2 regions of the Escherichia ruysiae genome follow, and region 2 is predicted to be linked to the other one. Evidence: predicted binding sites of a transcription regulator. Region 2 holds the regulator's gene; the other holds the start of a gene.

Evidence for each region. Region 2 encodes ArgR, which controls arginine synthesis, uptake and breakdown. Its sites were predicted from a motif close to ANTGAATAAAAATACANT; they were not measured.
Region 1: the regulator ArgR is predicted to act here: its motif matches at 3,166-3,183, upstream of argA (amino-acid N-acetyltransferase).

What each region holds. Positions count from the first base shown of each region.
Region 1 covers NZ_JAVIWS010000001.1:1,589,741-1,605,708, forward strand. Annotated here, with positions in the region: gene mltA (murein transglycosylase A) at 53-1,150, opposite strand; tRNA gene RGV86_RS07925 (tRNA-Met) at 1,359-1,435, shown strand; tRNA gene RGV86_RS07930 (tRNA-Met) at 1,469-1,545, shown strand; tRNA gene RGV86_RS07935 (tRNA-Met) at 1,580-1,656, shown strand; gene amiC (N-acetylmuramoyl-L-alanine amidase AmiC) at 1,731-2,984, opposite strand; gene argA (amino-acid N-acetyltransferase) at 3,215-4,546, shown strand; gene recD (exodeoxyribonuclease V subunit alpha) at 4,721-6,547, opposite strand; gene recB (exodeoxyribonuclease V subunit beta) at 6,547-10,089, opposite strand; gene ptrA (pitrilysin) at 10,082-12,970, opposite strand; gene recC (exodeoxyribonuclease V subunit gamma) at 13,146-15,968, opposite strand, start outside.
Region 2 covers NZ_JAVIWS010000001.1:3,154,496-3,170,463, reverse strand. Annotated here, with positions in the region: gene rpsI (30S ribosomal protein S9) at 86-478, opposite strand; gene rplM (50S ribosomal protein L13) at 494-922, opposite strand; gene zapE (cell division protein ZapE) at 1,141-2,268, opposite strand; gene zapG (Z-ring associated protein ZapG) at 2,462-2,860, shown strand; gene degQ (serine endoprotease DegQ) at 3,016-4,383, shown strand; gene degS (outer membrane-stress sensor serine endopeptidase DegS) at 4,473-5,540, shown strand; gene mdh (malate dehydrogenase) at 5,602-6,540, opposite strand; gene argR (transcriptional regulator ArgR) at 6,975-7,445, shown strand; gene yhcN (peroxide/acid stress response protein YhcN) at 7,810-8,073, shown strand; gene RGV86_RS15310 (barstar family protein) at 8,129-8,401, opposite strand; gene aaeB (p-hydroxybenzoic acid efflux pump subunit AaeB) at 8,493-10,460, opposite strand; gene aaeA (p-hydroxybenzoic acid efflux pump subunit AaeA) at 10,466-11,398, opposite strand; gene aaeX (p-hydroxybenzoic acid efflux pump operon protein AaeX) at 11,406-11,609, opposite strand; gene aaeR (HTH-type transcriptional activator AaeR) at 11,792-12,721, shown strand; gene tldD (metalloprotease TldD) at 12,795-14,240, opposite strand; gene yhdP (AsmA2 domain-containing protein YhdP) at 14,396-15,968, opposite strand, start outside.

The DNA of each region.
Region 1 (15,968 bases), 1.6 Mb from region 2:
AGGTTATCCCTCATCCTGTCTTATCCGTAAAAACGGCGTACAGAATAACACATCAGCCGCTAAAGACGTTACCTGCACCCGGTGCCGTTTTCAGCACCCAGACACGTCCATAGTGGTTGTACCAACCTGCGCGGTGTCCGGCTTCCGGCCCGATCCCTTGATAGATATCGAAATGTTGGCCTTTGATTGCGCCACCGACATCCAGCGCCACCATCAGACGCAGTTCGTACTGACCGTTAAATTTACCGTTATTATCCAACAACGGTACTTCTGCCAGCAAGGTAGTGCCTGGCGGGATGAGCGAGCGATCGGAGGCAACAGAAGCACGACCAACCAGCGGCACAGCACTTGCTCCTTTCACCGGTGCAAAAGATTGCGGCTTAAAGAAGACGAAAGACGGATTCTGTTCCAGCAGTTCGCGAACTTCGGCTTCACTGTGCGTTTCCCCCCAGTGACGAATCGCCTGCATCGACATATCTTCTTTTTTCACTTCGCCACGATCGATCAGCACCTTACCAATACTGCGATAGGCATGACCGTTCTTTCCGGCATAGCTGAAGAAGTTAAGCGGACTGCCGTCGCCAAAATCGATATACCCGCTACCCTGTACATCCATAATGAAGTTATCCATCAGGGAGTTGCTGTAAGCGAGGATATATTTATCGCTCAGTGCCCCCGCGTAGATCTCCGCACGAGACGGCAGACGGCCGCGTTTTGGCGGCATACGGTAAATAGGATACTGGAACTCGCCCTGGCGGGTATGGCGCGCCTGAATTACCGGCGTGTAATAGCCTGTAAACTGCACGTTGCCATAGTTGTCCGCGCCTTCCATCTGCCAGGCGTCAATGCCGAACTGGCGCATATTGCGGGTATCACCGCCTGCGCGCAGCCACTCTTGCACCGCGTTATAAACATTACTCTGGTTGCCATACAGACGCGGTGACGAGTTACGAATATGGTTAATTTGCTCGGCAAAATCACCGGCGTTAATTGGTGCGCCAACGGCATCTGGCTGGTTCACCAGAGAGAAAGGCTGGGTAAATTTCCCGTCTTTATATTGCTGTCCGCGATCGGTTGGTTTGGAGGAGCAGGCGGCAAGCATCGCCACAACAGCGCCCATAAGAAGGTACTTTACCCAACGTCCTTTCATTGTTCTCTTCTTCAGGTTAAAAAATAAGGCACAACGAAGATAACAAACCGTCGCGTTTAATGAAATGAGCAGACTCTCCCTGACGCAAATTTTGCACAAAAAATAGACGGTAGCGTTTTGTTTTTGTTCAAAATCATGCCAAATCCGTGATCCGGGTAAAAAAAAGGTTGCATGAAAACGCGAGCGGAGTATAGTGCGCATCCACGGACGCGGGGTGGAGCAGCCTGGTAGCTCGTCGGGCTCATAACCCGAAGGTCGTCGGTTCAAATCCGGCCCCCGCAACCAATTAAAATTTGATGAAGTAAAGCAGTACGGTGACGCGGGGTGGAGCAGCCTGGTAGCTCGTCGGGCTCATAACCCGAAGGTCGTCGGTTCAAATCCGGCCCCCGCAACCAATCAAAATTTGATGAAGTAAAAGCAGTACGGTGACGCGGGGTGGAGCAGCCTGGTAGCTCGTCGGGCTCATAACCCGAAGGTCGTCGGTTCAAATCCGGCCCCCGCAACCAATACTTAAACACCCTGACGGGTGTTTTTTTGTTTCTGCTCTCCCATAAAAAAGGCGCCATTCAGCGCCTTTTTATCATCCCCTTCTCGCCAGCGTCGCTCCATCGGCAAAATACGCTTTAATTCCCGCAAGAATGGACTCTGCAACTTCCTGCTGGAAAGTCGCCGTTTTCAGTTTGCGCTCTTCCTCAACGTTACTGATAAACGCCGTTTCGACCAGAATGGAGGGAATATCAGGCGCTTTCAGCACGGCAAACCCGGCCTGCTCGACCTGATTTTTATGCAACTTATTGATTTTCCCTAGTTTATTCAGTACTGCTCTACCAAACTTCAGGCTGTCGGCAATGGTCAGCGACTGAACCATATCAAACATGGTGTGGTCGACATAGCGGTCGCCACTTTTGCTCACACCACCAATTAAGTCCGAGGCGTTCTGGGTTTGCGCCAGATATTTTGCCGCAGTACTGGTTGCGCCTTTGGTCGAAAGCGCAAACACCGAGGAGCCGCTCGGCTGGCGGCTGGTAAAGGCATCTGCATGGATAGAGACAAACAGGTCAGCACGTTGTTTCTGTGCTTTTGCTACGCGCACCTGCAATGGAATGAAGATGTCTTCATTACGCGTCATGTACACCTTCATATTGCCCTCTTTCTCGATCAGAGAGCGCAGACGGCGGGCAATCTGTAATACCACATCTTTTTCACGCGTTTTGTATTTCCCCACCGCGCCAGAGTCTTCGCCACCGTGGCCAGGGTCAAGCATGATGACAATTGGGCGATCGCGCCCTGCCTTACCTGGCTGCGGACCACTTTGCGCAGGCGGCACCTGTTTTTCGAGATCGCCTTTGTTGTAATCCTCCAGCAGCGCCAGCAGCGGGTCTTGCATATCCTGCGCATTGACCGGATAGAGATCCATCACCAGACGCTCTTTAAATCCGGCAACCGGCGCGAGGGCAAACATCTGTGGTTTTACGTTTTGCTTTAATTCAAAAACCATCCGCACGGTTTGCGGATCAAATTGCCCGACGCGTGCTGACTTGATGAACGGGTCGTCAGCACGAATTTGTGCCGCCATCCCCTTGAGCACCGAGTTCAGGTTTACATCTTCAATATCCACCACCACGCGCTCAGGATTACTCAACGCGAACTGCTTATATTTCAGCTGACGGTTTGATTCAACCGTCACACGGGTATAGCTGGACGCAGGCCAGACGCGCACCGCCACGACCTGGCTGACCGCAGCCAGGCTGACCTGACTTACGCTCAATAGCCACATGGCACCCGCGCCTTGCAGTAAACGACGACGGCTGATTGCAGTATTGGATCCTGACATGCCTCTCCCGAGCAAAAAAATCTAAGCTGTGTAACAAGTAAACGACCAATTTGACCGGAAACTTTAGCGAAAGACGCATAATCTGTCATCTATAAAACGGTAAACATTCTTTTTATATTCACGGCATTACTGATAAAAAAGTTGCTCATGCGTAAAATTCGCACTTGCACACGGCAAAAAAACAGAATAAAAATACATTAATTTCGAATAATCATGCAAAGAGGTGTGCCGTGGTGAAGGAACGTAAAACCGAGCTGGTCGAGGGATTCCGCCATTCGGTTCCTTATATCAATACCCACCGGGGAAAAACGTTTGTCATCATGCTCGGCGGCGAAGCCATTGAGCATGAGAATTTCTCCAGTATCGTTAATGATATCGGGTTGTTGCACAGCCTCGGCATCCGTCTGGTCGTCGTCTATGGCGCGCGTCCACAGATCGACGCGAATCTGGCGGCGCATCATCACGAACCGCTGTACCACAAGAATATACGCGTGACTGACGGCAAAACGCTGGAGCTGGTGAAGCAGGCTGCGGGGACATTGCAACTGGACATCACTGCTCGCCTGTCGATGAGCCTCAACAACACGCCGTTGCAGGGCGCTCATATCAACGTCGTCAGTGGCAATTTTATTATTGCACAACCGCTGGGCGTGGATGATGGCGTGGATTACTGCCATAGCGGACGCATCCGGCGGATTGACGAAGAAGCGATTCATCGCCAACTGGATAGCGGTGCCATTGTGCTGATGGGCCCGGTGGCGGTTTCGGTCACTGGCGAGAGCTTTAACCTGACCTCGGAAGAGATTGCCACACAACTTGCCATCAAACTGAAAGCCGAGAAGATGATTGGTTTTTGCTCTTCACAGGGCGTCACCAATGATGATGGCGATATTGTCTCCGAACTTTTCCCTAACGAGGCGCAGGCGCGGGTAGAAGCCCAGGAAGAGAAAGGCGATTACAACTCCGGTACGGTGCGCTTTTTGCGTGGTGCGGTGAAAGCCTGCCGCAGTGGTGTTCGTCGCTGTCATTTAATCAGTTATCAGGAAGATGGCGCGCTGTTGCAAGAGTTGTTCTCACGTGACGGTATCGGTACGCAAATTGTGATGGAAAGCGCGGAGCAGATTCGTCGCGCAACAATCAACGATATTGGCGGCATTCTGGAGTTGATTCGCCCGCTGGAGCAGCAAGGCATTCTGGTACGTCGTTCTCGCGAACAACTGGAGATGGAAATCGACAAATTCACTATTATTCAGCGCGATAACACAACTATTGCCTGCGCCGCGCTTTATCCGTTCCCGGAAGAGAAGATTGGCGAAATGGCCTGTGTGGCAGTACACCCGGATTACCGTAGTTCATCACGGGGCGAGGTTTTACTGGAACGCATTGCCGCTCAGGCGAAGCAGAGCGGGTTAAGCAAATTGTTTGTGCTGACCACGCGCAGTATTCACTGGTTCCAGGAGCGCGGATTTACCCCGGTGGATATTGATTTACTGCCGGAGAGTAAAAAGCAGTTGTACAACTACCAGCGTAAATCCAAAGTGTTGATGGCGGATTTAGGGTAAGCGATGAATATAGCCGGATGCGGCATACGCAATACTTCCAGGTATGATAAGACGCGCATCCGTCGCATCAGGCATTGGCACTCATCGTCGGATGCGGCGTGAACGCCTTATCCGACCTACGCAGCACTCCGTAGGCATGATAAGACGCGCCAGCGTCGCATCAGGCATTCACGTTCACTCCCGCGCACCAAACAACGCTGCCAGCCCGCTACGTCGCTCGGTACGAGTGGCGATTGCCGCACTCAAAATACGCTCATCGGCATACAGAGACAAACGTCGACGCGCGCGGGTTACCGCAGTGTAAACCAGTTCTCGCGTTACTACCGGTGTACGCTGGCTCGGTAAAATCAACGCCGCATGGTCGAACTCCGATCCCTGCGATTTATGTACCGTCATCGCCCATGTGGTTTCGTGCTCTGGCAGGCGGCTCGGTTGTACTGACTTGATATTGCCGTCCGGCATCGCAAACCAGACGCGCGTCCCCTGCCCGCGATCCAGCGCAATACCGATATCGCCATTAAACAACCCAAGCGCGCTGTCATTACGGGCAATCATCACCGGTCGGCCTTCGTACCAACGAGAGTGCAGATGACGATGAATTTTGCGCTTCTGTTGCATAAACTGTTCAATTCGCTCATTCAGTCCAGCGACGCCAAACGGCCCTTCCCGCAGGGCGCACAAAAGCTGGTATTCATTGAACGCCTGAATGATTAAATCCGGCTCGGCACGTGCTTGTAGCAGATCCAGATAACGTCCGTAACCCACAAGAGCTTCTTCAAGCATCGCAATATAGTCTTCGCCGTTCTGCAAAAGCCGTTTTTCGATGTCAGTAAAATCCTGCTGAAAAACCGTTTTCACTGCCGTTTTATCACCACGGTTAATCGCCGCAGCTAACTGACCAATGCCAGAATCGCTGCCGAAACGGTAGCTTTTTTGCAGCAGGCAGAGACTGTCACGCAAAGATGCCGCTTCTGTGCCAGTTCCTGCCGGAACGTGAGTTCCCGTCAGGCGGCTTAGCTGCCCGGCACGCTCGGCGGTAAAGCCCGCGTTGGCATAGGCGCAGATATCGCCCAGCACAGCCCCAGCCTCAACCGAGGCCAGTTGATCACGATCGCCGAGAAAGATCACTCGCGCATGATCGGGCAAGGCGTCGATCAGTCTCGACATCATAGGCAGATCGATCATTGACGCTTCATCTACCACCAGCACATCAAGATGCAGCGGGTTACCGGCATGATGACGTAAACGCTGGCTACCTGGCTGCGCACCCAGCAATCGGTGCAAAGTGCTGGCATCTTCCGGAATGCGTTTCTTTTGTTCATCGGTCAGCGGTAACTGGCGCAAAGCCTTGCCAAGCGATTCGGTTAAGCGCGCAGCAGCTTTCCCCGTTGGTGCAGCCAGACGGATACGGCAGCGTTCGCCGTCTGCCATCTGAATTAACGCAGCCAGCAACTTCGCTACGGTGGTCGTTTTACCGGTGCCAGGGCCGCCGGAAATCACCGAGATCCGCCGTGTCAGCGCCACCGCTGCCGCCACTTTTTGCCAGTTAATTTCATCGCTTACTGGAAAAAGTTTGTCCAGGGTTTGCGCCAGTAGAGCTTCATCCACCTCAATGGCATGATTCACTTCGTTGAAAAATCGCGCCACTGTGCGCTCATTACACCACATGCGATTCAGGTAGAGACGATCGCCACAGAGGATCATTGGCGTTGGTTCATCTCCCCGGCTGACCGCTTGTGAAGCCAGCAAGCACTCTTCCCAATTTTGTAGCTCACCGATTTCACTGACACAGGTCGCCAACAGCGGATGCGACGCCTCGTTATTTTCCAGTCGTGAAAGCGGCAAACAGACGTGTCCCTCTCCGGCATCATGACTTAACAGTGCCGCCGCGAGGGTGACGGCAGGATGTTCATCACCCGCCACAGTCAGGGCAAATTGCACATCCAGCGGGCGTAGCTGTTTGTGCTCCACAGCTTCCAGTAATTGCTTTTGCAATTTCATTACGCCTCCTCCAGGGTCATACCGGCAAACATCTCATCCATCAGGTCAATCAACCCGGCGTTGGGTCGGGTCGCGTAGATCCCTTGTTGCGGATGTTCTTTATCAACGCCACGCAGGAACAGATAAATAACGCCGCCAAAGTGGCGCTCATAGTCGTAATCAGCAATGCGATGACGCAGATAACGGTGCAGCGCCAGGGTATAAAGCTGATATTGCAGATCATAGCGGTGTGCCTGCATTGCCGCTGCCATAGCCTGTTGGGTGTAAGCCGAACTGTCTTCACCCAACCAGTTAGATTTATAGTCGAGCAGGTAATAACGCCCTTCGTGGCGGAACACCAGGTCGATAAAGCCTTTTAACATGCCGCGTACCTGCATGAACTCCAGCGGCGGACAGCCAGCGGATAGCGAGTCAAACTGGCGGATTAGCGCATCAAGCTGGCTGGCAATAAGCGGCTCGCTAATCGGCAGGTAAAACTCCATCTCCACCTGTTTATCGCGGGCGGAAAGCTGACTCAGAGTGACGCCAGTTTCATTGAGCGGTGCCTGAAGAATAGCGGTGATCCACTCAGTCAACACCGGTTCCCACTGCGGTTCAAAGCCGCCAAGTTCCAGTTTTTCCCGCACCCAGTTCGGGGCAACCGGCTGGGTAAAATCGAGGTCTTCAAACAAGCTGTGCAAGAACGTCCCCGGTGAGGCGCCACGCGGGAACTGATGCGGTGTTAACGTCGGTTCTTCAACGACGCTGACCACGCCTGCGGCATCAACATCCAGCCGTGGCATCAGATCCTGAGCGATACCATGACCACGCTGCTGCAAACCGGAGTAGCTGGTGACACGCCAGTTATCGCCGGGCAATCGTTGTAGCGTCCTCGCATTCAGTTCTGCAGTTAAAACATCATTAACCTGCCAGGGCTGGTTATCACCAGTTTGTGCCGTTTGCCAGGCAATATCATCATCGCATAACGCTTCAATACAGGTGCGAAGCCCTGCCGCATCTTGCGGTTCCCCTTTTTGCAGCAAACGCCCGAGCGCACTTTGGTGGACGTCGGTGTCACCTTTTTTATCGCCACGACGGCGCACCAGCGGTGCAACGCCGAGACTGCAATGCCAAACCGAACGCGTCAGCGCCACGTAAAGCAAACGCAGATCTTCCGCCAGACGTTCGGCCTCGGCGAGATCGACACTTTCTGGCGCAGCGTTAAGATCCAGAACAGCCTCAAACGAGTGGCGATCGTGATAAAACGCCTGATCCTGGACGCGGAAATTGGTAATAAATGGCAACCAGACCAGCGGATATTCCAGCCCTTTTGATTTATGGATCGTGACAATCTGCACCAGATGTTTATCACTTTCGAGGCGCATTTGTTGGCTGGAGGCATTACTATCTGGCTCGAGGATATGTTGCGATAACCAGCGTACCAGCGCATGTTCACTTTCCAGCTGCGTTCCGGCTTCTTGTAGCAGTTCGCTGATATGCAAGATATCGGTAAGACGCCGCTCACCGCCTGCCGTTGCCAGCAAGTTTTCTGCAATGTTACGCGCCGACATCAGCGCCCGCAGCATCGGCATAACGCCACGTTTACGCCAGATTTGCCGATAACCATCGAACTCTTCAACTACCGCATCCCACGCATGTTCGTCATTGTTCAGCGTTTCGATATCCAGGGCGTTCAACCCCATCATCGACGTTGCTAACGCACTGCGCAGAGTGTTCTCACGTTCAGGCGTCATTACAGCCTGCAACAGCCAAAGCATCTCCTGCGCTTCCAGTGTTTCAAAAACACTGTCGCGGTTCGAAAGGTAAACGGAAGGGATTTCCAGCAGCGTTAAGGCATCGCGCACCTGGGCGGCCTCCTGGCGGCTGCGTACCAGCACACTGATGTCCGAGGCGCGAACAGGACGCGCGGTGTCGCCATTCATCAGCAATGCTTCGCCCCGCTGCCCGGCCTGTAGCCAGTCGCGGATTTGCGCAGCACATACCTGCGCCATGGTACTTTGATAATCGCCAATACCGCAGCTTTCACCTTCCATCAGCCACATTTTCATCGCCGGCTGCGTTTCACCTTTAAATACAAAACGCAGTGCCTGATTTTTTCCGGCTGATTTCACTGGAATAAACGGAATTTCGCGGAACATGAAAGCGTCATCAGCCTGGCTGAAAAGTTTGTTCACACTGTTCACCATTCCCGGCGCAGAACGCCAGTTGGTATCTAAGGTGTAGTGAGCGTGAACTTCGCTACGCGCCTTCATGTAGGTGAAAATGTCTGCGCCACGGAATGCGTAAATGGCCTGCTTCGGGTCACCAATCAGCAATAACGCCGTTTCCGGCTGATGGTGCCAGATACGGCGGAAAATCCGGTACTGCTGGGGGTCGGTATCCTGAAATTCGTCGATCATTGCCACTGGAAAGCGCGTACGGATCGCCGTTGCCAGCGCCTCTCCGCTTTCGCTACGCAGCGCGGAATCGAGCCGACTTAGCATGTCATCAAAGCCCAGTTCGCCACGGCGGCGTTTTTCGCGCGCTACTGTTTCGCGGATCTCAGCCAATGCGCGGGTGATCACCACATCACGGATCGACAATGGTTCGGCAAGCAGTTGATCGATCGCCTCAAACAGCGGATGTCGCGGGGTTTCCCCCCCGGCTTTCGTGCGATCTTCCAGGAAACGCTGGGAGAATTTTTCCAGCGACTCTGGCAACTGATAACTGTTGGTCTCTTCTTCTGCCCAGGCGCTGATCTTGTCTATCCATTTAGCCTGATTGCTACGGTTAAACTTGCGGCGATCAATACCGGAAGATTCGATCAGCGCATCCAGTTCACCCACTGCGTCGCGCCACTGCTGTTTTACGGCATCGATACGCGCCACAATTTGCGCATGGCGGGAAGCCAGAGTTTCATCATCGGGCGGCGGCGCTTTGATAACCGGCGCTTCCCCTTGCAGATAACGGTTAATATCTCGCAGTAACGCCTGCGGCCCTTTCCAGGTTTCAAAGACGACCTGGGCAATTTCACGCGGTAACGGGTAGCAATGGCGACGCCAGAAATCGGCGCAGGCCTGGTAGCGCAGTAGAGACTCGTCTTCAATCAGCTGCTGCTCAAACAACATGCCGGATTCAAAGGCATTCAGGTTGAGCATTCGCTGGCAAAAACCGTGGATGGTAAAGACTGCTGCTTCATCCATCTGTCGCTCAGCTAACAGCAACCACTGCGCGGCTTGCGCTTTATCGTCGATCTCTTCCAGCAGGCGTGCATACAGCGGATTGTCGGTGGTTTCACGCAGACAGGCGATGCGTAATTCATGAATATTGCTACGGATACGACCGCGCAATTCTGCAGTGGCAGCCTCGGTAAAGGTTACTACCAGCAGTTCTTCAACGGTCAATGGGCGGGGAAAGGCGGAGGAACCGCCTAGTCCAAGTAACAGGCGCAAATAGAGCGCCGCAATCGTAAAGGTTTTGCCTGTGCCGGCAGAGGCTTCAATCAGGCGCTCGCCCTGTAAGGGCAAGCGCAAAGGATCTAGTGTCTCGGCGACATCACTCATTCTTTTCACTCATCAGGGGCATTGTTTGCTGCAACGCGCTGACGTTCTCCCATACTTTCCAGCCTTCAGGATGCACATATTCGGCTTTCCCGTTCTGGCTGCCGGAAATCTGCGACAGGATAGCCATGCCTTGCGGCTCGACCACCGCCTGATGGAAGAAATCGGCCAGTTTTTGCGGCGTCAGCAGTTTTATCTGTGCCACGATTTTATCACGCGAATCGAAGCGCATATTGCCGCGATCGAAATCTTTACTTAACTTCGATGCTTCTTCGCCGAGCGTTTGCGGTGCCTGCAGCATCTGGGTAATCACCGCCTGCTGGATTTGGGCAAACTCTTCTGGCTTCATCGCCCGCAATTTTGCCTCTGCGGTTGGGAAAAAGGCTTTGTATCGCTCCCACAGGTATGAGGGCTGTTTATCATTGCTTTGCAGCAAGAAGCCCATGCCCCACTGACGCCCTACACTCATAGGAAACGCGAACACGGCATAGCCCAACTGTTCTTCGGTACGCAACTGATTGTAGAACCACGGCTGAACAATCTGCGCCAGCAGAGAACTGTAGGCTGAACTGGTGTATTCATCGTAGCCAGTCGGTACGAAAACCGCTGCCAGGGCAGAGTCGGTACTGTTACCGGCTTTTTCAAAGATGACGGACTGTTTTTTCTCAACCACTACATCTTTGTTACGACACCACTCTGAACCATCAGCGCCCAACTGTTTTTGCACATCGCGTGCCAGCGTTGTTGCCTGGGCTTCGGTCATGTTGCCGATAACCATAAACTCTGGTCGTGCCCCCGTTTTTAAGGCGTCGCGGTAAGCCAGCACCTCTTTCAGAGTGATGGAGGGCAAAATTTTACGTCGCTCATCTCGCGAGAAGTACGGCACCTGTGAGAGCATTTGCGCGGGCATAATCGCCTGCTCAAACGCTTTGCCCTTTTCTGCGGAATCCATCATCTGGTTATACCAGGATTTCGCCTGCTCAAGCTGATCTTCCGTAGCGGTATAGCTAAAGTAGCCCTCCAGCAAAGCCTGGAAAAGCTGCGGCAGCCGCTGAGTGTAACCATTAGCATTGACCATAAGGCCGTTGTTAGCGTTGGTGGAAAAACTAATGCCACCAACTGACGCCTGGTTGCTTAACTGATCAAGCGCCAGCCCTGCGAGATAATCATTGAGCGCAAACATTACCTGATTACGGGCGCTGTCCATGGCTTTCGGGTTACGCAAAATCAGGCTGACATCTGCTTTGGGTTCGCTGGCAAAATAACGGCTTGGCGCATACACCACACGCAGATTCGACTCATCAACAATCAGTTCTGGATGGTCGTATTTCTTCTCTGACTTAATCAGCGAGAAATCGTCAGGAATATAGGGGTTAAGCTCCGGCAAGGAGAGCGCAATGTCGGCGGCTTTTTTCTGCCAGTCAGCGAAGGTTTGTGCGCTGATTTTATCGACCTGATACGGCGCATCGACAAAGTAAGCCGTTTTATTGTGCGGCTCTTTCGGGCTGATATACCAGATACGCGCGTTCTGCGGCGTCATCATCGCCAGACGTTCTTTTACTGCTTTAGCATCGTACCGATCGGCAATATTGACTGCATCCAGCGTATGCTCAACAGGAACGCGAATCATGGTATCCGCCAACCATTCGACGTAATCCATATCACGGGTGATTGACGGATAACGGAAGTCGATATCCAGCACATTCGCCAGCTCATCGAAATACTGTTTATCAATCCCTTTTTCGCGTAACAGATTGAGGTAGCTGAAAATGGCCGCCACAACCTGATCGCGATTCGCCAGACCTTTATCGGTTAAGGACGCAGAAATCGCTAATACGCCGCTGTTACCGTTGACGATAGGATCGGAGTTGGCGCTAATGCCCTCAACTAATCCCTGCTTTTGCAGCCAGTCAGAAAGTGTACCTGGGCTGCGATTACCAATCAGATAGGTAATCAACTCATCCGTTTTACTACGGAACTTCTCCGAGTTGTTATCGATGCGAAACTCGACGCGCAGCACTTTACGCGGCAGCGCCGGGACGTAATGAATGATAATGCCCTTTTGCGCGTCGGTGACTACCGGCACGGTGATTTCCGGTTTCTGGCTCTCTTTGTTAGGCACGCGACCGAAGGTGTCCGCCGCCATTTTTGCCAGTTCCGGCAATGGCTTGTTGCTGTAGATAACCGCCTTCATCAGATTGGCAGAGTAATATTTCTCATGGAAATCTTTCAGCGCCTGCTGCACAGGATTACCGGGTTTGTCGCTTAAAGTTTCCAGGTTACCGCCAGAAAACTTTGAACCTGGGTGCGCCGGGTTAATGGTTTCTGCGCTGACCTGCGCCATGCGCATCCCGTCACGCGTGCGCGCCATGGTTAATTCAGCGTTCACTGCATTACGTTCACGTTCGGCATATTTCTTGTCGAGCAAGGGTTCTGCAATAGCATCGGCCAGGCGATCTACCGCACCGGGCAAGGCATCGTTCTCAACTTCCAGATAGAAAGCCGTGCGATATGGTGCCGTGCTGGCATTGTGACTGCCGCCGTGCATTTTAAGATATTCAGCGAGGCTATCTGCTTGAGGGTACTTTTTCGAACCCATCAGACTCATATGTTCAAGGTAATGTGCCAGCCCCTGATACGCTTCAGGATCTTCCAGCGACCCAACGGGCACTACCAGCGCCGAAAGCGATTTAACCGCCTGCGGATCAGAAACCAGCAAGACCACCATACCGTTATCCAGACGTATAGCCTGATACTGGCGGTTATCTTTATCACTTTTACGGATGGTTTCCTGAATCGGCTGCCATCCCGTTTCTGCCTGACTTAAGGGTGCCCAAAGGGCAACAAACAACAGTAATGCTTTGAACCAGGTGCTGCGGGGCATTCACGAACCTCATTATCAACTTTATTTTTCAACCAGATTCAATAGCTTAAAGAAAATTATCCGGCAGAATATAATCTTGTGCTGAACGAGCCAGCCAGTATCTATATAACCATCAGTCCGTGACTGGTGCGCATCATAAAGTAAGCAGATGAATTGCGCAATTTTTATACAGAACTCATGACTGATTAAAACGAAATAGCGGTAACAAGAAACGCTGCGACTGATCAACGATGGCTTCCATTGTCTCTGGCGTTAATTGCCGCCAGAGCCGTTGATACCAGATATCATCACCTTCACCACGCACCATCATGTTGCCCTCGTAAGCCTGAAGGAATTTCGTTCGAGCTTTTTGCAACGTGGAATCGTCATCCAGCATGGCATCGTTTGCCGCGTCATAACAGGTTTTTAGCCATGCGCCGCCACTTTCAGGTAACACCAGCAACGGCGCGGACATTCCTTCACGATACCCCTCAATCAGTTGTGAGAGGTAATGTAAAGCCTGTTCGGCCGCAAGCGGCGGGAAACGCCACTCGCCGTCTTTGCGTAGAAAAAGGCGGCTTTCACCGTTACCACCACTGGCACAGTAGACAAGGTGTTCTAACCAAAGTTGCATTCCCTGTGCCACACTGAGCAAAGAGGGACGCCAGCGCAGCAGGCCATCCGGCTGAACCTGCGGCAACCACCCAGTAATCTGCACACCGTTGCACGCGAGATCGATTTCCATACTCTGCCCCGGCTGGCGACAGGCAATGACTCTGTCGGCAAGCTGCTGCATCTCCTGACACTGCGTTTCCCAGAAAATTTCACCAAAAGCACCGTACGGTAAATCCCCTGCCGCCCGGAAGCGGCGGAACAAGCGTTCTGCATCATCCTGATCCACCAACGCATTTAATAACTGCTGATTGATTTGATAACGGCTAAGCCCTTCGAGAATAAATGGCTCGGTATCGGGAATTTCGCTGTCTTCGGTACGAAAATGCACCTGTAAACGCATCTGGAAAAACGCTCGCACCGGATGCGCCCAGAATCGTTGTAGCGTTTCCAGCGGCACGGTTTCTGGCAAGGTAAACGGTAAAGGCTGGACAAATTCAGAATGCGCCTTGCCTGCCTGGCTGGCTGCCGGTAGCCATTCACGTGCATAGCTTTGTAACTCGCCAGGCTGGTAGTTTTGCGGATCAAACGGCATCCGGGTATGGAGGCACGTAAGATGCTCTTTTACTCTTGCCTCGCTTTCATCACAGTTAAGCTCTTCATCACCCGGCAGATAATGACTTTGTCCGATGTAGTCGATCAGTTCCTGCACCAGCACCGACGGGAAACGTTCACTGTTATCCTGGATAGAACGCCCGATATAGCTGATATAGAGTTTTTGCTGTGCGGAAATTAACGCTTCCAGGAACAGATAGCGGTCGTCATCGCGACGGCTACGGTCGCCACGCTTCGGTTTCTGGCTCATTAAATCAAAGCCCAATGGTGCAAGCTGGCGTGGGTAAACGCCATCGTTCATCCCCAGCAGGCAAACCACTTTGAACGGGATTGAACGCATTGGCATCAGCGTACAAATGTTAACCGGCCCCGCAAGAAAACGCTGGCTGATACGTTCTTGATCCAGGCGTTGTGCCAGTTCATCACGTAACAGTGACAGCGGCACCGCGTCGCCATACTGCGCACCTAAACCTTCGGCGATAATCGCTTGCCACTGCTGCTCAATAAGCGTCATCGCCGCTTCGGTTTCCGCATCCGGCAGGAAGAAGGCGTTGAGCATATCGCGACAAACCGGCAGCCACTCCTCAAGCGGACGCTCCTGCGCCAGGCCGCGACGCCAGATATTCAGTTGCATTAGCAGTGACGCCAGATGCCCTACCAGTTCTGCAATTAAGCCGCTCGATTCGTCATAAGGAAGAACCGATTGCCACTCGCCCTGGGCGCTCTCCATTGCATAGCCCAGCAACATGCGTGTCAGGCCAAATCGCCAGGTGTGTTGCCCGGTGGCGGGGAGTTCCAGCTCGCGAACGTTGTCGTCATCAATCCCCCAGCGAATGCCGGATTCATTAACCCACAGACGTAAATAACGTAGCCCTTCTTCGGTGATATCAAACCGCGCCGCCAGTACCGGCACGTCCAGCAGCGCCAGCACGTCCTCCGACACAAAGCGGCTGTCTGGCAGTGATAACAGGCTGATAAACGCTTCCAGCACCGGATGCGACTGCCGCGCCCGACGGTCGGAAATGGCATAAGGCAGGTAACGATCCGCAGGCGCGCTACCAAATACAGCCTGAATAAACGGACTGTAGCTATCGATGTCGGCCACCATCACGATGATGTCGCGTGGAGTAAGTGTCGGATCTTCTTCCAGCATCGCCAGCAGGCGATCGTGCAAAACTTCCACTTCGCGCTGCGGGCTGTGGCATACGTGGAAGGTGACGCTGTTATCCTGCGGATCAAGCAGACGTTTGTTGTCGCTGCGGGAAAACTCGCTCAGATTCACGCCTGCGACCGCACGGTTTTCCAGTTCCAGAATATCGGACTGGATGTTATGCAACAGGCTGTCTGGCGTAACATCGACAAAAGCATCCAGCTCCTGACTGCTCTGGAGATCGGCAAGCAGATAGATGTAGTCGCGCCCCAGTTTGCCCCACGAGGCCAGTAGCGGGTTACCAACATCCTGTTCGCCGTCGCTGTTAAACAACTGTCCGGAGTTTTCGCTATCGCGGAATAGCGGCAATTCGCGATCTTCAAAACTGTGTCGCCGCTGGCGAGCCAGAAGCTTTGCCAGATAAGCCGGATCTTTAATATCACCCCAGTAATAACGGCAAGGGTTGGTAAACAGAAGATGGATTTCAATATGTTTACCCAGCGCCTGTAGCGCCTGTAGATAAACAGGCGGTAACGCGGAAATACCGCATATAAAGACACGCGAAGGTAACCCCGGCGGGCAGGTCGTCGCGGACTCCAGCGTTTCGATAAAGCGTTGATAGAGATTGGCACGGTGCCAGCG
Region 2 (15,968 bases):
TTACGCTGATTCAGATTTTAGCCATAAAAAAACCCGCCGAAGCGGGTTTTTTTCGCAAATTGTATTCTGCCGGAGCAGAAAGCAATTAACGTTTGGAGAACTGCGGACGACGACGTGCTTTACGCAGACCGACTTTCTTACGTTCAACCTGACGAGCGTCACGAGTAACGAAGCCAGCTTTACGCAGTTCAGAACGCAGGGACTCGTCGTACTCCATCAGAGCGCGGGTGATACCGTGACGGATCGCACCAGCCTGACCAGAGATACCACCACCTTTAACGGTGATGTACAGATCCAGTTTCTCAACCATGTCGACCAGTTCCAGCGGCTGACGAACTACCATGCGGGCAGTTTCACGACCGAAGTACTGTTCCAGAGAACGTTGGTTGATAACGATTTTACCGTTGCCCGGTTTGATGAAAACGCGAGCTGCGGAACTTTTGCGGCGACCAGTGCCGTAGTATTGATTTTCAGCCATTGCCTATAATCCCGATTAGATGTCAAGAACTTGCGGTTGCTGTGCCGCGTGGTTGTGCTCGTTACCCGCGTAAACTTTCAGTTTACGGAACATAGCACGACCCAGCGGGCCTTTTGGCAACATGCCTTTAACCGCGATTTCAATCACACGCTCAGGACGGCGAGCAATCATCTCTTCAAAGGTCGCTTGTTTGATACCACCGATGTGACCGGTGTGATGATAGTACACTTTGTCAGTACGCTTGTTGCCGGTTACAGCAACTTTGTCAGCGTTCAGAACGATGATGTAATCACCAGTATCTACGTGCGGAGTGTATTCCGCTTTATGCTTACCGCGCAGGCGCAGAGCCAGTTCGGAAGCCAGACGGCCCAGAGTTTTACCGGTCGCGTCAACAACATACCAGTCGCGTTTTACGGTTTCTGGTTTAGCTGTAAAAGTTTTCATTAAAAGCTTACCCAATAAATAGTTACACGTTGGTGAACACCCAAACGTCTTCAATTGTTGAGGTTCACACGACAAAGTCCGGCAAACCTACCCCTTCGAATAGCCTATGCCAGCACACAAAAAGTTTTGGGAAAAAAACTTTCTTGTAACGTGGGGTCGCAAGATTATAGAGAAGTCGGGGTCAAAGATCGACCCCTTTTTGTGATTTGTGACAGGTTTTAACCCGCCAAATGCTCGCGCTTCAAATACTCTTCGCTTTGCATCTCTTGCAGACGTGACAGGCAACGCTGGAACTCAAACTTCAGCCGCTCGCCCTGATAAATCTCATACAAAGGTACTTCCGCGCTCACCACCAGCTTGACATGGCGCTCGTAAAATTCATCCACCAGCGCAATGAAACGCCGCGCTTCACTCTCCATCAACCGCGTCATGACGGGCACATCAAACAACATCACCGTGTGAAACAGACGTGAGAGCGCAATATAGTCATGCTGGCTGCGGGCATCAACGCACAGCGTGGTAAATGACACCGCCAGCGTCTGGTTTTCTACGCCCATCGTCGCCAGCGGTCGATGATTGATTTCCAGCGTAGGGGCTTGTTCTCGTTTTGCACCTGCCAGCGCCAGCCACAGCTTATCCATCTGCTCACGCGTTTCATCATTAAGCGGCGACAGCCACAGATGCGCCTGAGTAAGGGTACGCAGCCGATAATCAACACCGGCGTCCACGTTCATAACATCACAATACTGTTTAATGGCATCAATTGCAGGAAGAAAACGCGCACGTTGCAGGCCATTGCGATAAAGCTCATCCGGTGGAATATTTGACGTCGCCACCAGCGTTATGCCGCGAGCAAACAATGCTTTCATCAGGCCACCCAGCAGCATGGCGTCGGTAATATCAGAAACAAAAAATTCGTCAAAACAGAGCACGTCAGTTTCGGCTTTAAAGCGATCGGCAATAATTTCCAGCGGATCGCTCTGCCCTTGCAATGCGGTTAATTCTTCATGCACCCGCAGCATAAAACGGTGAAAATGCAGCCGCTGTTTTCGCTCTCCCGGCAAGCTTTGATAGAAAAGATCCATCAACCAGGTTTTTCCGCGCCCTACACCGCCCCACATATATAAGCCACGCACCGGCGCGTTGCTTGTATCTTCGCGCTTACCCCACAGCTTACCGACCCGTGCCATTAACCCGCTAGCCCTGGCGACTGGCGGCGTGCTGTTGATTAATTCCTGGTAGATAATCTCCAGCCGACTGACGGCCTCTTTTTGTACGTCGTCGGGTTGATGGCTGCCTTCATTGAGCGCCTTCAGGTATTGCGATGTCGGGGTAACGCTTTGCATGATGTTCTTGTTATTCCTTGAATAATCGGTGTGCCGTTGTTCACGGTTGACGAAAAAAAGGCCGTTCTACACTACGCGATATGCAGTCGGGATTCCACTTCTGTGGAATTAACGGTTATAGTGGCATAATCAGCCGCAGGCATGGAGCCTGAAGCCAACACCCTACGGAAACAAAAGACAACGGGAGATGTTCATGACCTGGGAATATGCGCTAATTGGGTTAGTCGTCGGCATCATTATTGGTGCTGTGGCCATGCGTTTTGGTAATCGTAAACTGCGCCAGCAACAGGCGTTGCAGTACGAACTTGAAAAGAATAAAGCTGAACTGGACGAGTATCGCGAAGAGCTGGTTAACCACTTTGCCCGCAGCGCGGAATTACTGGATACTATGGCGCACGACTATCGCCAGCTGTATCAACACATGGCGAAAAGCTCCAGCAGCCTGCTGCCGGAACTGTCTGCTGAAGCCAACCCGTTCCGCAATCGTCTGGCAGAATCTGAAGCCAGCAACGATCAGGCTCCGGTGCAGATGCCGCGTGACTATTCTGAAGGCGCATCCGGCCTGTTACGTACCGGCGCGAAGCGCGACTAATTTATTTTGCGGGCGCAGCCATTGCGCCCTCCTCTTCTCTTCTTCCCCCGACTATCATTTAATCTGGTGTCTCATTGTTTACCATCTGAAAATTCAATAACATCAAACTGTTTTGAATCTCTTTTTCTTATCATTCAGGTACGAGAGCAGGAATAATGAAAAAGCAAACCCAGCTGTTGAGTGCATTAGCGTTAAGTGTCGGGTTAACTCTCTCGGCGCCGTTTCAGGCCATCGCATCGATTCCCGGCCAGGTTGCCGGTCAAGCGCCACTGCCCAGTCTGGCGCCGATGCTGGAAAAAGTGCTTCCCGCAGTGGTCAGTGTTCGAGTCGAAGGAACCGCCAGCCAGGAGCAGAAAATTCCGGAAGAATTCAAAAAGTTTTTTGGTGATGATTTACCGGATCAGCCTGCGCAACCTTTCGAAGGTTTAGGTTCCGGCGTCATAATCAATGCCAATAAAGGTTATGTGCTGACCAACAATCACGTCATTAATCAGGCACAGAAAATCAGTATTCAGCTCAATGACGGGCGTGAGTTTGATGCGAAGCTGATTGGCGGTGATGAGCAGAGCGATATTGCCCTGTTGCAAATTCAGAATCCCGGCAAATTAACGCAAATTGCCATTGCCGACTCCGATAAACTGCGCGTCGGTGATTTTGCCGTCGCGGTCGGCAACCCGTTTGGTCTTGGGCAAACCGCCACCTCCGGGATTGTTTCCGCATTAGGCCGCAGCGGGTTAAATCTCGAAGGTCTGGAAAACTTTATTCAGACCGATGCCTCTATTAACCGTGGTAACTCCGGCGGTGCACTGTTAAACCTTAACGGTGAATTAATTGGCATCAACACCGCAATCCTTGCCCCGGGCGGCGGTAGCGTAGGAATTGGTTTTGCCATTCCGAGTAATATGGCGCGTACCCTGGCGCAGCAACTTATCGACTTTGGTGAAATCAAACGCGGCCTGTTAGGCATTAAAGGCACCGAAATGAGTGCCGATATCGCCAAAGCATTTAATTTAGACGTTCAGCGCGGCGCGTTTGTCAGCGAAGTGCTGCCAGGTTCTGGCTCGGCAAAAGCAGGCGTGAAAGCAGGCGATATTATTACCAGTCTCAACGGCAAACCGCTGAATAGCTTTGCTGAGTTGCGTTCCCGTATCGCGACCACCGAGCCGGGCACGAAAGTGAAACTCGGCCTGCTGCGTAACGGCAAACCGCTGGAAGTAGAAGTGACGCTCGATACCAGCACCTCATCGTCAGCCAGTGCCGAGATGATCACACCTGCGCTGGAAGGCGCGACGTTGAGTGACGGTCAGCTAAAAGATGGCGGCAAAGGTATTAAGATCGATGAGGTTGTCAAAGGAAGCCCCGCCGCTCAGGCTGGCTTGCAAAAAGATGATGTGATCATTGGCGTCAACCGCGATCGGGTGAATTCGATCGCTGAAATGCGCAAAGTGCTGGCGACAAAACCGGCCATCATCGCCCTGCAGATCGTACGTGGCAATGAGAGCATTTACCTGCTAATGCGTTAATGTCGTAAACCGGGCATCAGGCTGACGTGTGATGTCCGGTTAACTCGTGGTATGCTGCTGCCGTTCCCTTTTTTAATGACGCCTCCATCATGTTTGTGAAGCTCTTACGTTCCGTTGCGATTGGATTAATTGTCGGCGCTATTCTGCTGGTTGCCATGCCTTCGCTGCGCAGCATTAACCCGCTTTCCACACCGCAATTCGACAGTACCGATGAGACGCCTGCCAGCTATAATCTGGCGGTTCGCCGCGCCGCGCCAGCGGTAGTCAACGTTTATAACCGTGGTTTGAACACCGCCTCACACAACCAGCTTGAGATCCGTACACTGGGATCTGGCGTGATCATGGATCAACGCGGTTATATCATCACCAATAAACACGTGATCAACGACGCCGATCAGATCATCGTCGCCTTACAGGATGGTCGTGTTTTTGAAGCATTACTGGTGGGATCTGACTCTCTAACCGATCTGGCGGTGCTTAAAATTAATGCCACTGGTGGTTTACCCACTATTCCTATCAATTCACGACGCGTACCGCACATTGGCGATGTGGTGCTGGCGATCGGTAACCCGTATAACCTTGGGCAGACCATTACCCAGGGCATTATCAGTGCCACAGGTCGAATCGGCCTGAACCCGACCGGGCGGCAAAACTTCCTGCAAACCGATGCTTCCATTAACCACGGTAACTCCGGCGGCGCGCTGGTGAACTCGCTGGGAGAACTGATGGGTATCAACACGCTGTCGTTTGATAAGAGTAACGATGGCGAAACGCCGGAAGGTATCGGCTTTGCGATTCCTTTCCAGTTAGCAACCAAAATTATGGATAAGCTGATCCGCGATGGTCGCGTGATCCGTGGATACATTGGCATTGGTGGACGAGAAATCGCACCTTTGCACGCGCAGGGCGGCGGCATCGATCAACTGCAAGGGATTGTGGTTAACGAAGTGTCACCTGATGGTCCGGCGGCTAACGCGGGTATCCAGGTCAACGATCTGATTATCTCTGTGGATAACAAACCAGCCATCTCCGCACTGGAGACGATGGATCAGGTTGCGGAAATCCGACCTGGCTCAGTGATCCCAGTTGTAGTGATGCGTGACGATAAGCAGCTAACGTTGCAGGTCACCATTCAGGAATATCCAGCGACTAATTAAGTCGTGCGCTCAAAACAAAAAACCGGAGTCTGTGCTCCGGTTTTTATTATCCGCTAATCAATTACTTATTAACGAACTCTTCGCCCAGGGCGATATCTTTCTTCAGCGTATCCAGCATACCTTCCAGCGCGTTCTGTTCAAATGCGCTCAGGGTGCCGATAGATTTACGCTCTTCCACGCCGTTTTTACCCAGCAGCAGCGGTTGAGAGAAGAAACGTGCGTACTGACCGTCGCCTTCAACGTAGGCACATTCTACAACGCCTTGTTCGCCCTGCAGTGCGCGAACCAGAGACAGACCAAAACGTGCAGCGGCCTGGCCCATAGACAGGGTTGCAGACCCGCCACCGGCTTTCGCTTCAACCACTTCAGTACCCGCGTTCTGGATACGTTTGGTCAAATCAGCCACTTCTTGTTCGGTGAAGCTTACGCCAGGAACCTGAGACAGCAGCGGCAGAATGGTAACACCAGAGTGACCGCCAATAACCGGCACTTCAACTTCGCCCGGCTGTTTGCCTTTCAGTTCCGCAACAAAGGTGTTGGAACGAATGATATCCAGCGTGGTAACGCCGAACAGTTTGTTTTTGTCATAAACACCGGCTTTTTTCAGCACTTCTGCAGCGATAGCCACAGTGGTGTTCACCGGGTTAGTGATAATACCAATGCACGCTTTCGGGCAAGTTTTCGCAACTTGCTGTACCAGGTTTTTCACGATACCGGCGTTAACGTTAAACAGGTCAGAACGATCCATACCCGGTTTACGCGCAACACCTGCAGAAATAAGAACGACATCTGCGCCTTCCAGAGCAGGGGTCGCATCTTCACCAGAAAAACCTTTGATTTTCACAGCAGTAGGGATATGGCTCAGGTCGACGGCCACACCGGGAGTGACTGGAGCGATATCATACAGGGAGAGTTCTGAACCTGAAGGCAGTTGGGTTTTTAACAGTAGTGCAAGCGCCTGGCCGATACCACCAGCAGCGCCGAGGACTGCGACTTTCATCCTAAACTCCTTATTATATTGATAAACTAAGATATGTTGCTCCGCTGCCGCGACCTTAATCCACAAATTCCCTGTTTACAATGACCACTTCTCAAGAATGTGTAGTCACGCAAATTTGGCGTTTATGCATTTAATTGACGTAATCAGGGAGCTAACTTACGTAATTAACAGTCGCTTATGCATTAGGGCAACATTCCAACAGGTGGTGACAATATACCCTACCGTTCAGCCAAAACAACATCATTTTGATAACAATTAATTTACTTTTAAGCGAAATTTACATGCCGTGACGCAGGCATGTTTCTCAATAACGAAATTTGATAAAATCCCGCTCTTTCATAACATTATTTCAGCCTTCTCCAGGGCAGACTGTTTGCATAAAAATTCATCTGTATGCACAATAATGTTGTATCAACCACCATATCGGGTGACTTATGCGAAGCTCGGCTAAGCAAGAAGAATTAGTTAAAGCGTTTAAAGCGTTACTTAAAGAAGAGAAATTTAGCTCCCAGGGCGAAATCGTCGCCGCATTGCAGGAGCAAGGCTTTGACAATATTAACCAGTCTAAAGTCTCGCGGATGTTAACCAAGTTTGGTGCTGTACGTACCCGCAATGCCAAGATGGAAATGGTTTACTGCCTGCCAGCTGAACTGGGCGTACCAACCACCTCCAGTCCGCTGAAAAATCTGGTGCTGGATATCGACTACAATGACGCTGTTGTGGTGATTCATACCAGCCCTGGCGCGGCACAATTAATTGCGCGTCTGCTGGACTCTCTGGGCAAAGCAGAAGGTATTCTTGGCACCATTGCCGGTGATGACACCATCTTTACCACCCCTGCTAAAGGTTTTACCGTCAAAGACCTGTACGAAGCGATTTTAGAGCTGTTCGACCAGGAGCTTTAATCTCTACCCCGCCGCTTCTGGCGGCGGGAAAAATGCTGCATTCGCCTCTTATCCCCCTGCTTTCCCCTGTCATCTATTAACGAATAGTGCGCTTTGCTGCGACAAAACATTCACATATCGAATACATAGGGTAATAATCGCACATTATGCAAAAAACTATATCATATTGAAATTAATGACATTTATAATGGTGCCCTATGTTTTTAATTCCACTTTGTTATAAAAATTAATATTTTTAACACTTTAAATCCAATAGAAACAGTTAGCGTGGTATTAATTAGCCAAATAATTAGTGTATACTTGATTTTGTGATATGGGTCACGAAACAAAGGCCCAGCTAAAAGATTATGTCGAGGTAAAAATCATGAAAATCAAAACCACTGTTGCTGTATTAAGCGTACTTTCTGTTCTCTCTTTCGGTGCCTTCGCTGCCGATTCCATTAATGCTTCACAAGCGCAAAACCGTGAAGCTATCGGTACAGTGTCCGTCAGCGGGGTGGCGTCTTCGCCGATGGATATGCGTGAAATGTTGAATAAAAAAGCGGAAGAAAAAGGCGCAACGGCCTACCAGATTACTGAAGCTCGTAGCGGTGACACCTGGCACGCTACGGCTGAACTGTACAAATAAACCCTCATCGTCTTGTCCGACGATATTGCCCCCGGTTCGGGGGCTTTTTTTTGCGCTAATGACGAACATTAAAACGCAAATGCCCTTCCAGCTCTTCCTCTGCCTCATCAAACAGCAATATTAACGCGCCAAAACGGCGACGCATTTTCTCTCCCAGATGAACGAATTCGATCTCCAGCGGTAGCGGCAGGACATCATTCATTAACACATCCCATAGAGAGTCGAGATCGCGTACCTTATCTTTCGCCAGGCCAAAGGTTTGGCTAAAGTCGCGATAAAAATCCTCCTGACTCTCAATCTCATCAAAATCAAATGTATAGATATTCATCTGTTGCCACCGTCACGTTTCGCGGCGAGTTCTGCCGTTCATCGCTAAGTATAGACATGAAAAAACCGACGCTTTTGGCGTCGGTTTTAACTTAACTATCGGTCAGCGCATGTTGATACTTATGGAGCATACCGGTAAGCCGATGCACCGGTTCCGTCACCTGCGGTGGCGCTTGCCAGATGCGTAGCTTTTCCTGGTAGATTTCCAGTTCTTCCAGCAACTGCCCAAAGTACCGACGACGTTTATCATCGCTACGGGCAGATATCACATGGTCTGCTGTGCGGCGCATTTGTCGGTGAAACGCCGATAAATCCTCGTTAACCGGGATCGGCGCATCACGCAGGCGCTGGTGCGCGATAATCATCGTCAGCGCCAGGCGAAATTTCGGCAAATCTCCGGGAAATTTATTCATCAGCAAAAACAACTGCTGATAAAGTGCCGGAAGATGGTTCTCTTTACGACGCGCGACATTGGTGGTCATCGCGGAAACAGCAGCAGAAACAAATTGATTAAGCAATACGCGTCCGGTTCTGTCGCGTGATTTATCCCGCACTAACAGAATAACAATAAACGCCAATACACAGCCAACGATTTGCCCTAATGCGCTGTCGAGAAACTGACTGAAATGGAACGTCATCGGGTTATCCAGCACGATAATATTGATGGTGCTGGCCAGCGCCCCCATTGAACCCAGTCGCCGTTTCTGTACTTCAATGCCAAGGAAGAATCCCAGCACGGCAAGGCTGATACACAGCAGCAACATACTCTGTTGGGTATTTGGGATAATCACCAAAAAGTAGAGCAGCCCTAACGGCAACGCCGCCAGCGTCCCGTAGATAAAGTCGATCGCCACCATGCGTGGATTCGGCAAACGCATCGCCAGTGACGTCACTACCGCAATCATCACCATTGCGCCACTGCCGGAAGTCCAACCCGTCCACAGCCAGAAAAGCGTGCCCAGAATGCAGGAAAGTGTGGTTCGCCAGAAGTTAACCATCGCATGATGACGTTCGGCTGACTCTACTTTTACTTCCGGCTCGCCTTGCAGGATCTCTTCTTCGGTGGCGTTGATTTTTGTATTACTGATAACACCGCGTTTGAGCAATTGATAACGTGTTACCGCCGCGACCCAGCTATAAATGGTGACAGGTGTTTCCCGTTCCCCGGTCCAGGTAATAACTCTTCGCAGGCGTTTGAGCTGCTTGTGGACGTCCTGCGCGGTTTCTACCGGCGTGTCAAAAAATTCGCGGAAAGTATCAGTGATCAATTCCGGGCGCGAATTCTGAATCAAATAGGTTTCGCAGGACTGGGTAATCAGCGTCAGCGATAGCGTATTAATCGCTTTTAAACGTCGATTAGCTCGCGCCCAACGGGAAGATTCCATATTCAGGTTGCTGCGCATACCTTGTAGCGCCGTGGTGCGTCGAACCAGGTCGCCCCAGGCCTTATCGACAACTTCACCATCGCCATGCTTGATACAGAGTTGCATTAATTGATATTGCGCGACCAACAAACTTTCCAGCTCCCGATCCACTTCTTGTTTGATCGATCGCGGAGAAAAGAGCAGATCCGCCATAATCGCACACACAATACCGATAACGATCTCACTACAACGTTCGACGGCAAACTGCGGCGTCAGCAACGGTTCCGGCTGAATGGTGATCACAATGATCAGCGCGGTATAACCAGCCAGTCCCCACGCATAGGAGTTCTCTATTCGTACCAGTGAAGAAATCCAGGTACAAAAACCGGCCCAGATACAGCACACCAGAATCATCAGCAAAGGGGCGCGGATCATCGCAATAATGATCACCAGCCCGGCAATACAGCCGATAAATGTGCCGATGATGCGTAAAAAGCCACGATAGCGAATAGCGCCAGAATACGGTTCGCCACCTGCTGCAAAGGCCGGGCCGGCGGCAACAATCGCCGCTGTCAGTACCGCCCAGCGTGGCGTTTCCAGCTGAAAGTGAAAGCCAACAAACAGCGCCAGCACAATGGCGGTCGCCAGTTTTACCGCAAAGCGAATATGTTGGTTAGCAATGGAGAAAATACCCATCGTGATTAACCAAACTCACGCAGGCGATGAGCCATTTTACGGAAGAACGAATCCTGGCTTTCGTCACGATCCTGTTTGCCAGTGACCACCACCGTCGCGGTGGTGCCCGCAGGCCAGATGTTCTCTTGCTGATTATCGAGACGAATACGTACCGGAACTCGTTGCGCCAGACGCACCCACTCCAGGTTAGAGTCGATAGTCGCCATTCCTTTATCATCGCGCGTACTGCTGGCGTTGGTGACCCCGGCAGCGACGCTATCAACCGTACCTTTCAGCACTTTGTTACTGCCAAGCGGCGTGATCTCTGCGCGATACCCAGGGCGCACCCCTTCCAGCTTGGTTTCTTCCATATAGGCCAGCACATAGAAGGAGTTCTGTTTCACCAGCGCAACCGCCGTTGAGCCACGGGTAATAAACTCACCGGTATAGACGTTGAGGTTGGTCACCCAGCCATCCGCCGGTGCGCGGATCACCGTGCGTTCAAGATCCAGTTTTGCCAGATCGCGGGTCGCCTGCGCTTTCGCTAACTGATGCAGAACCGTTTGTAGTACGTTGTTGGCCTGGTCTATCTCTTCGCGAGACATCGCCTGTATGCCGAGACGGTTACGACGTCCGGCCTCCTGGCGTTTTTCCTGTGCCAGCACCTGATAATAAGCAACATCGGCTTGCGCTTCTTCGAGCGCCTTTTGATAGCGTGGCTGGTCGATGGTGAACAGTACCTGTCCTTTTTTCACCAGCTGGTTATCATGAACATTTACCTGAGTAATGAGTCCGGATACGTCCGGCGCGATCGCAACGACGTCGGCGCTAAAGCGTGCGTCACGCGTCCACGGGGATTCGGTGTAATAGACCCAGGCATTAAAAATTGCGATGAAGGCCAGAATGACTAATACGACCGTGATGGCCGTACGGGAGAATTTTCTTATTAGTGTTTTCACTTCAACCTCAAACGAACAGTCGCGATATCAAATAAAACAAGCAGCAATAGAGCGCGGTGTTGAACAACGCCGGATGCCAGACAAAGTCGTAGATACCTGTTGGCACAAGTACCCGGCGCACCAGCCAGAAAATCGCCAGTGATAAAAGCAATTCGAAAAATATCGGTGGGAAGGACAGCCCAAACACCACGATAACGGGAAACAGACTCATGTTGACCTTGGTTGTATAGAGAGAGCAGGCGTTATTATTTTCAGCATCTGTCGCCGCAGAGAAGGGCATGGAAAGCCGGGCGAGAGCAACATTGCTGTAGATTGATATTTAATATATTAGCGTAACTGTTATGCTGTTATCTATATTATGTGATCTAAATCACTTTTAAGTCAGAGTGAATAATGGAACGACTAAAACGTATGTCGGTGTTTGCCAAAGTAGTTGAATTTGGCTCTTTTACCGCCGCCGCCAGACAGCTACAGATGAGCGTTTCGTCCATCAGTCAGACGGTGTCAAAACTGGAAGATGAGTTGCAGGTAAAGCTGTTAAACCGCAGCACACGCAGCATTGGCTTGACTGAAGCCGGTAGAATTTACTACCAGGGCTGCCGTCGGATGCTCCATGAAGTGCAGGATGTCCATGAGCAATTGTATGCCTTCAATAACACCCCCATCGGGACGCTGCGCATTGGCTGTTCTTCAACTATGGCACAAAATGTTCTCGCCGGGCTGACAGCAAAAATGCTGAAAGAGTACCCAGGCCTGAGCGTGAATCTGGTCACAGGTATACCTGCACCCGACCTGATCGCTGATGGTCTGGATGTGGTGATCCGCGTCGGCGCATTGCAGGATTCCAGCCTGTTTTCCCGCCGTCTGGGCGCGATGCCAATGGTGGTGTGCGCAGCTAAAAGCTATCTCACACAATACGGCATACCGGAAAAACCCGCCGATTTAAGTAGTCATTCATGGCTGGAATACAGCGTGCGCCCGGACAATGAATTTGAACTGATCGCGCCAGAAGGGATCTCAACACGACTGATCCCGCAAGGACGGTTTGTCACAAATGATCCGATGACGCTGGTGCGCTGGCTGACGGCAGGCGCCGGCATCGCCTACGTGCCGCTGATGTGGGTGATCAACGAGATCAATCGCGGGGAACTGGAGATCCTGCTGCCGCGTTACCAGTCAGATCCACGCCCGGTTTATGCGTTATATACCGAAAAAGATAAGCTGCCACTGAAGGTGCAGGTCGTGATCAACTCACTGACAGATTATTTTGTTGAGGTCGGTAAGCTGTTTCAGGAGATGCACGGGCGCGGGAAAGAAAAGTAATTTATGTGCGTAAGTCGGTAAGCGCCGCATCCGGCAACCAATGCCTGATGCGACGCTTACCGGCCAGGATAGATTACGCAGTACCGCCAACGGTCAGGTTATCGACTTTAAGCGTCGGCTGACCCACGCCAACCGGCAAACTCTGCCCTTCTTTGCCGCAGACACCCACGCCGTTATCCAGTTTCAGGTCGTTGCCCACCATCGAAATCTGCTGCATGGTTTCGATGCCGGAACCAATCAACGTTGCGCCTTTCACTGGCTTCGTTACTTTACCGTTTTCAATCAGATACGCTTCTGAGGTGGAGAAGACAAATTTGCCGGAGGTGATATCCACCTGGCCGCCACCGAAGTTCGGCGCATAGATGCCATACTCAACGGATTCAATAATTTCCTGCGGGGTCGATTTACCCGGCAGCATGTAGGTGTTGGTCATACGCGGCATGGGCAGGTGAGCGTACGATTCACGGCGACCATTGCCAGTCGGCTTCATACCCATTAAGCGCGCGTTGAGTTTATCCTGCATGTAACCTTTCAGGATGCCGTTCTCAATCAGCACATTGTACTGACCTGGCGTACCTTCATCATCAATCGCTACCGAACCACGGCGATCGACCATCGTGCCATCATCAACCACGGTACACAGTTCAGAAGCCACCAGCTCCCCGACCTGTCCACTAAAGACTGAAGTACCACGGCGGTTGAAGTCGCCTTCCAGGCCATGACCGACCGCTTCATGCAACAGCACGCCGGGCCAGCCAGCGCCGAGAACTACCGGCATGGTGCCCGCAGGTGCGGCAACAGCAGAAAGATTGACCAGCGCCATACGCACGGCTTCTTTTGCCCATGCATCCGCACGGACTTCGCCATCGAGATCGGCAAGGAAGAACTCATAACCAAAACGACCGCCGCCGCCACTGGCGCCGCGTTCGCGTTTGCCATCTTCTTCGACCAGAACGCTCACAGAAAGACGCACCAGAGGGCGCACATCCGCTGCCAGCGTGCCGTCGGTGGCCGCAACCAGAATTAATTCATAGACGCCACTGAGGCTGGCAGTCACTTCCTGTACGCGCTTGTCCGCTTCGCGAGCAACCTTATCGACACGACGCAGGATATCCAGCTTCTCTTCACGGCTCATGCTTTGCAGCGGGTCAACCGAGGTATACAGCGGGCTATGCTCTACCGCGCCCAGCGTCTGTACTTTGCCATCGCCGTTGTCACGCACAATGGTACGCGCCGCTTGCGCACTTTGTTCCAGCGCCAGCAGGCTGATTTGGTCAGCGTAAGCAAATCCGGTCTTTTCACCGCTGATTGCACGCACGCCAACGCCCTGATCGATGTTGTAAGAACCATCTTTAATAATGCGGTCTTCTAAAACCCAGGATTCGTGATAGCTCGACTGAAAATAGAGATCGCCATAATCAAGGCGACGTTCGGTCAGTTGACCGAGGATCGCGAACAAGTCCTGATGTTTCAGGCCATTCGCCGCTAGCAATTGTTCACTTACCAGGTTCAGACTCATCGTTTTTGCTACTCGTTAGTTACTGCGGTAGAGGATTTTTTACGGCTGCCGGATGCGGCGTGAACGCCTTATCCGACCTACGGTTATGTTCCGGCTCGTTGGCCTTTGGCAACGATTATCATAAGAGATTGGGGCAATTACGCGCCCTCGTCAAATCATTGCGCTTTTTCTTTACGCGGTTGGCGCAATACTTCGTTGATTTGCGGATCGTCCAGCGGACCAGAAATGTGATAGCGCAAAATGGAGACTTTGCTCCATAGCGGCCCCAGCACTTTACTGGCGGCAAACACCGCAGCGCCGACAATGGGGTTAACCGCAAAGGCCGCAGCCACCCCCACCGTCGCGGAAATTTCCGGCGCGACAACCGCTTCCATATTCAGATCGCGACGCACCAGATTCACCGACCCTTTCATGGCGATATCCGCTTCCAGGCCATCCACCAGCGTGTCATCGGTGTGCATAACGCCGTCTTTAATCCACGCGGTGCTGCGAATGGAGTCAAAATAGAACCCTTCGCCAAAGGTGTCTCTGAAATCAAAACGCAGCTTACGCATCAGGGCATCAACGCTCAATAAGCGCAGCAATTGCCCGGCATGTCCGGTGCTGATTTCGGTAATTTCGCCTTTGCCCAGTTGGGTATGAATGATGCCATTCAACGTCGCTTCATCCGGCTGCCACGGTGCTTTACGCCAGTGTAAATCGTAATCCACATTAAATGACGACTGGCGTATTGGCGTCGTGACACCAAAAAATTCTGCGGCGGCATCAATTTTCTGGCCGCGCAGTTTTCCTTTCAGCGAGGTGCGTTCATTCCCCGGATTGTTAACCCATTCACCATCGGCAGTGAGTCGCGAGAAACCAGTATCAATCAGTCCATTGGTCAGCGTTAACGTATCGCCGGAAATGGTGATATCGCTGTCGATGCGACCGAATTTTTGCCCCCAGAACCAGCACTCTGCGCAACGTATTTGTGCGTCCGGCCAGCCACGGAAGCTGATGCGCTCCGTGGTCGGGAAAGGTGATGAATTCGTTGATTCACCACCGGTTTTCGTCACGTTCGGGTTGTAATAGAGATATTTAATATTCGCCAGCCACGGCGCGTTATTACGCATCGCCAGCGTAGCGTTGATTTCACGCCCTTGCGCCTCAACCTGCGTACCGTTTGCCATCGGCTGCGAGACGATGCTCAGGTTATTCCACTGCTGATTCCCCAATGACAACGCCGGTGTACGCAACGTAATGTGCTGAGGGAAACTCGCCGCGCTGCCAACCTTTTCCGTCGCGCCTTTCTGGAATAGCGCCAGCCACTCGGCGCCGTCCATTGGCGGCATATTTAACTCAACACCACTCTGTTCCGGTAACGGTGGAAGCGTTTTGCTGTCTGCCGCCCAGATGGCGCGATCGAGCGTCAGCTTTTGACCGAGCAACCAGCGGCTGTTGAAATGGTTATCCGCACCAGCCTGTCCGGTTAATTCAAAGCTATTGAGGCTGCCATCGACCTTAATGTTAACCGGCAGCGATTCGCCAGCGGGTTTGGCTAACGGCGAAGGTAAGTGACTACTCACATTCTTCAGATCGCCGTTCAGCTCTACGTTATAGGTCGCGCCAGCATGATAAGGCAGCTCAATGCCCACTTTACCATCCCAGGCCACGCTGCCGCTTAACGCTTCGTTCACCGCTTCAGGCAGAACGCCGGTTTTCGCCGGTTGCCAGTTGCCGTTGAGATTC